2 linked regions of the Roseateles amylovorans genome follow. The protein of the gene in region 1 interacts with the protein of each later gene in a pairwise test. Links are inferred from orthologs where the notes say so. Each region holds a gene or a part of one and is shown in the gene's direction. Other genes may lie near its edges.

Region 1 (3,054 bases):
GACCCCGACCCCGACCCCGACCCTAAACGCCGGACCCAGCCCCGTTCGAACACCCATCCCCTTCACCCACATCGACCGAGCCATCGCCACCATGGGCGCCACCTTCACCAGCCAGGCCACACCGTTGCCGTCGGACATCCGAGTGATGAACGCCGTCGCGGCGTTGCTGACCTTGCTGGTGGTGGCGGGCGGCCTGGCGATCGGGTTGCAGTGGCTGGTGCGGCAACCCTTCCTGGCCATCCGGTCCATCACGGTGGAAGGCGACGTCACCCGCAACAGCAGTGCCTCGCTGCGTGCCAATGCGCTGCCGCGTTTGAGCGGCGGTTTCCTGACGATGAACCTCAAGAGCGCGCGGCAGGCGTTCGAATCGGTGCCCTGGGTTCGGCACGCCACGGTGCAGCGGATCTGGCCGCGCCAGTTGGTGGTGCGTCTGGAAGAACATCGCCCCGCCGCCTATTGGGAAACCAAAGCGGAAAACGCGGACGCGGACAGCGACGCGGTGGTCGACACCCAACTGGTCAACAGCTTCGGCGAGGTGTTCGAAGCCAACCTCGGCGATGTCGAGGATGACGATCTGCCCACCCTGGCCGGCCCGGAGAAAACCTCCGGCGCCATGTTGTCGATGTGGCGGGAACTCGATCAACTGACCCGCAGGAAACTCAATGAAGGCGTGGAGCGGCTGGATTTGTCCGGACGAGGCTCCTGGCGCGCCACGCTGGAAAAAGGGTCGGTCATCGAATTGGGACGCGGGACCGAGGCGGAGGTGGTTGCGCGATATGGCCAATTTATCGCCAGCATTCCCCAGATCACCGCGCGCTATCACACCTCGCTGATTTCGGCCGATCTCCGCCATGAGCAGGGATATGCGGTTCGGCTGGCCGGTGTGACGACGGTTTCAAACGCGCCCAAGGGCGCCACCAAGAAGAATTGAGGACAGGCATGGCCAAGGAATACAAAGATTTGGTCGTCGGGTTGGACATCGGTACCGCCAAGATCATGGCGGTGGTGGCTGAGGTGATGGGCAATGGGGAATTGCGCATTGCCGGTCTGGGCGTGGCGCCCAGCCATGGACTGAAGCGCGGCGTGGTGGTCAATATCGACGCCACGGTGCAGTCGATTCAGCAGGCGCTCAAGGAAGCCGAAATGATGGCCGACTGCCGGATTGCCCGGGTTTTCACCGGCATTACCGGCAGCCATATTCGCGGTCAAAACTCCACCGGCATGGTGATCGTGCGGGACAAGGAGGTCACCCCGGTGGATGTGGCGCGGGTGGTTGAAACCGCCAAGGCCATCAATATCCCGAACGACCAGCGGCTTTTGCTGGTCGAGCCTCAGGAATTTGTGATCGATGGCCACGAGGTCAAGGAACCCATCGGCATGAGCGGGGGGCGGCTGGAGGTCAAGGTCCACATCGTGACCGGCGCTCAGAGTGCGGCTGAAAACATCGTCAAATGCGTGCGTCGCTGCGGCCTGGAAGTGGAGCAGCTTGTGCTGAATCCGAGCGCCTCCAGTTTGGCGGCACTCACTTCCGACGAGCGGGACCTGGGCGTCGCGCTGGTCGACATCGGCGCCGGCACCACCGATGTGGCGATCTTCACCGGCGGGTCGATCCGCCACACCGCCGTCATTCCAATCGCCGGGGATCTGATTACCAGCGATATCGCGATGGCCCTGCGCACGCCGACCAAGGATGCGGAGGAAATCAAGGTCGAGCACGGCGTGGCCAAACAATTACTGGCGGATCCGTCCGATCAGGTGGAAGTGCCGGGTTTGGGCGACCGGGCACCCCGCATGCTCTCCAAGCAGGCCTTGGCGGGCGTGATCGAGCCGCGCGTGGAAGAAATCTTCTCGCTCGTGCACCAGGTGATCCGGGAATCGGGCTATGAAGAGCTGCTGTCGTCCGGGATCGTGCTGTCGGGCGGATCGTCGGTGATGCCTGGGATGGTGGAACTGGCGGAGGATATTTTCCTGAAACCGGTACGACGGGGAAATCCCACTTACAACGGTGCCCTGTTTGACATGGTGGCCAATCCCCGTTCCGCCACCGTGATGGGTTTGCTGGAAGAGGCCCGCCTGTCGCGCACCCGGGGATTCAAGGCGGCCCAGCAGGCAGGTTCGGTGAAGACCCTCTTCGGACGGGCGAAGGATTGGTTTCTTGGTAATTTCTAGAGTTTTCCTGGCCTCTGTGACCGGGTATGGCCCCGGAACGAGGGGCAAAAATGGGGCGCGCCCCACTTCAATTTTGCTGATGGTAGTTGCACAATATGGACAGGAGGTTTGATATGGCCATCGAGATGATCGAAGAGTTTGATCAAGGCACCCAGATCAAGGTGATCGGTGTGGGCGGCGGCGGCGGTAATGCCGTTGAACACATGATTGCGCAAGGTGTCCAGGGCGTGGAGTTCGTCGTGGCGAACACCGATGCACAGGCCCTGAATCGCTCCAAGGCTGACCAACTCCTGCAACTGGGCCATACCGGCCTGGGCGCGGGTGCCAAGCCCGAGGTCGGCCGCACGGCCGCCGAAGAGGCCGAGGCGCGCATCCGCGAATCGATCACCGGTGCGCACATGCTGTTCATCACCGCCGGCATGGGCGGCGGCACCGGCACCGGTGCGGCCCCCGTGATTGCGCGCATCGCCAAGGAGATGGGCATCCTGACCGTCGGCGTGGTCACCAAGCCGTTCGAATTCGAAGGCTCGCGTCGCGGCAAGGCCGCCGATGCCGGTCTGGCCGAGCTCGAAGCGAATGTGGATTCGCTGATCGTCGTGCTCAACGACAAGCTGCTGGAAGTCCTGGGCGACGACATCACCCAGGATCAAGCCTTCGCGCATGCCAATGACGTGCTGAAGAATGCGGTGGGCGGCATCTCGGACATCATCCACATGCCTGGCCTGGTGAACGTCGACTTCGAAGACGTCAAGACGGTGATGAGCGAGCCCGGCAAGGCGATGATGGGCACGGCGGTGGCCGCTGGTCCGGACCGTGCCGCCAAGGCGGCCGAGCTGGCGGTGGCTTGCCCGCTGCTGGAAGGCATCGACCTGTCGGGCGCGCGCG
Region 2 (2,926 bases), 1.2 Mb from region 1 along the record:
CGCGAGCGGGACGCCGATCAGCGCGCCGCCGGGCTGTTCGCCCTCGCCGCGGGCCAGCCGCGCGTCGGCGGCGCGGGCGCGTTCCAGCGCGGCCGCTTCGCCGACATGCAGGAAGGCGCCGAGATCCTTCGCGTCGGCAACACGCGCAAGCAGATGTTGCGTCAGTTCAAGGCTGGAAACCTGTTTCTGGCGAAGTGCGCGGCCCAGCTCGGCCACGCCCAGATGATGAAGCGGCGTCGTCATTCGATGACCTTGGGAACGAGGAACAGGCCGTCCTCGACGGCGGGGGCACTGCGCTGGTTGAGTTCGCGCTGATTCGATTCGGTGACGCGGTCCTCGCGCAGGCGCAGGGCCACTTCCTGCACCGCCGACAGAGGCGTGTAGAGCGGCTCGACGCCGCTCGTGTCCACCGCGCTCATCTGCTCGACGATGGAGAAGAAGCCGTTGAGCTGCGGCAGCAGCGCGGCCTGCTCGTCGCTGGAGAGTTGCAACCGGGCCAGCAGGGCGATCCGGGTGACGTCGTCGTGGGTCAGGGCCATGGGGAGATGATGGGCTGGAGGTCGATCTTCCAGGGCCCTCTGAAACATTCACCAAACAATCGCCAATCGTTTCTTTGGTGCTTGCCAGCGGGCCAAACTAGGGGGTGATCAGTTATTATCCCCGCTTATCTCCATAAGTCGGGGCTGCTATTGCAGCCTCGTCTCTTATGGTCAGGAATTCCGCTCGCGCGGCGCTTTGTGCAGCCGCGCGGTTACCGCCCGAACCTCTCGAATCGCAGCCGCCCGGACCGAACGCAGACGAAGCCGCTTGAAGCAGCCGAATCCCGCCGAATGACGTCCGTTCGGCGATTTGAACTGGCTGCGGTTGGCGATGAAGCGACTCGGTCCGGCAAATGCCCAACCACATGCTCGCCTCCCTGCGCCGCTATTTCTCCACCGATCTCGCCATCGACCTGGGTACCGCCAACACGCTGATTTACGTCCGCGGCAAAGGGGTGGTGCTGGATGAACCGTCGGTCGTGGCCATTCGCCACGAAGGCGGCCCGAACGGCAAGAAAACTATTCAGGCCGTCGGCCACGAAGCCAAGGCCATGCTGGGCAAGGTGCCCGGCAACATCGAGGCGATCCGCCCGATGAAGGACGGCGTGATCGCCGACTTCGTGGTCACCGAGCAGATGATCAAGCAGTTCATCAAGATGGTGCACGACACCAAGCTGCTGCGTCCGTCCCCCCGTATCATCATCTGCGTGCCCTGCGGCTCCACCCAGGTGGAAAAGCGCGCGATCCGCGACGCCGCCCTGGGTGCCGGTGCCTCCGAGGTCTACCTGATCGAAGAACCGATGGCCGCGGCCATCGGCGCCGGCCTGCCGGTGTCGGAAGCCTCCGGCTCGATGGTCATCGACATCGGCGGCGGCACCACCGAGGTCGGCGTGATCTCGCTGGGCGGCATGGTTTACAAGGGCAGCGTCCGGGTGGGCGGCGACAAGTTCGATGAAGCCATCATCAACTACATCCGCCGCAACTACGGCATGCTGATCGGCGAGCCGACGGCCGAGTCCATCAAGAAGAACATCGGTTCGGCCTTCCCGGGCTCCGAAGTCAAGGAGATGGAAGTCAAGGGCCGCAACCTGAGCGAAGGCGTGCCGCGCAGCTTCACCATCTCGTCCAACGAGATCCTGGAAGCCTTGACCGACCCGCTCAACCAGATCGTCTCCGCCGTGAAGAACGCGCTGGAACAGACGCCGCCCGAACTGGGTGCCGACATCGCCGAGCGCGGCATGATGCTGACCGGCGGCGGCGCGCTGCTGCGCGACCTGGACCGGCTGCTGGCCGAGGAAACCGGTCTGCCGGTGCTGGTGGCCGAGGATCCGCTGACCTGCGTGGTGCGCGGTTGCGGCATGGCGCTGGAGCGCATGGAGCGTCTCGGTTCTATCTTCACCTCGGAATGAACGTGGCCAACGCGCAGGCGTCATGAATCGTGGGTCGGTGCGGGCAGGCGCGGAGGGCGGCATCGTCGCTCGGCGGTTTCCGTGCCCGACACCCGACCCGACACCCGACCCGACACCCGACCTGATGCCCGCGCATGAGTCTGGGCCGCGGATTCAACGGCGGCCTCTGCCTCCTGCCAGCCTTCACCGAGGCCGACCGATGGCCCACCGGGACCGTGCGCCCATTCTGAAAGTCTGAGATCCCCATGCCACTGGGCACTTTGGATCGCAATCCACCGCCGCTGTTCCGGGAAGGCCCGTCGGCGTTGACGAAGCTGGCGTTCTGCGCCGCGCTGGCGGTGTTTCTCATGGTCGCGGACGCCCGTTTCGGTATCACCGCGCCGGCGCGCTCCGGGCTGGCGCTGGTGCTGCATCCGTTGCAGCGCATGCTGCTTGCGCCGGTCGACGCCTGGGAGCAGGCCGGCGACTATGCCCGCGGCATGGAGCGCGCCACCGAGGCCGAGAACCAGGCCCGTCGGCAGCTCGCCGAGCAGGCGGTGGTGCTCAGCCGTGCCGCGCAGCTCCAGGCGGAGAACCAGCGGCTGCGCGCCTTGCTCGACCTTCGAGAAGCGCTACCGGTCAAAAGCTTGGCCGCCGAGGTGCTGTATGAGGCGGCGGATCCCTTCTCCCGTCGGATCGTGATCGACCGGGGCAGCCATCGAGGCGTCCGCCTGGGCGCGCCGGTGGTCAACGATTCGGGCGTGCTGGGCCAGGTCACCCGCGTCTATCCGCTGTCCGCCGAAGTGACGCTGCTGACCGACCGCGAAGCCACCATCCCGGTGCTCAACACCCGCACGCAGCAGCGCGGCGTGGCCTACGGCGGCGAACGTGGCGTGATGGAGTTGCGCTTCATCGCCGCCAATGCCGACATCAAGCCCGGCGATGCGCTGGCCACGTCGGGCCTGGACGGCGTCTATCCGCCCGGCCTGCCGGTGGCCA

What was found.
Region 2: the proteins of ftsA (region 1) and N4261_RS25160 interact in binary tests that used the Escherichia coli proteins (3 or more experiments, as listed by UniProt). The link is inferred for Roseateles amylovorans from one-to-one orthologs.

The regions. Positions count from the first base shown.
Region 1 is NZ_CP104562.2:4,858,499-4,861,552, reverse strand. The notes cover bases 189-3,054. They hold ftsA (cell division protein FtsA), read left to right. Parts: upstream 189-939; coding sequence 940-2,169; downstream 2,170-3,054. Other genes in these bases: ftsZ (cell division protein FtsZ), read left to right, coding at 2,283-3,054; N4261_RS20170 (cell division protein FtsQ/DivIB), read left to right, coding at 189-931. Also shown: more of N4261_RS20170, read left to right, coding at 92-188. UniProt on the Escherichia coli protein: Essential cell division protein that assists in the assembly of the Z ring. May serve as the principal membrane anchor for the Z ring.
Region 2 is NZ_CP104562.2:6,079,874-6,082,799, reverse strand. It holds N4261_RS25160 (rod shape-determining protein), read left to right. Parts: upstream 1-904; coding sequence 905-1,948; downstream 1,949-2,926. Other genes in the region: mreC (rod shape-determining protein MreC), read left to right, coding at 2,194-2,926; gatC (Asp-tRNA(Asn)/Glu-tRNA(Gln) amidotransferase subunit GatC), read right to left, coding at 240-539; gatA (Asp-tRNA(Asn)/Glu-tRNA(Gln) amidotransferase subunit GatA), read right to left, coding at 1-243. UniProt on the Escherichia coli protein: Forms membrane-associated dynamic filaments that are essential for cell shape determination. Acts by regulating cell wall synthesis and cell elongation, and thus cell shape.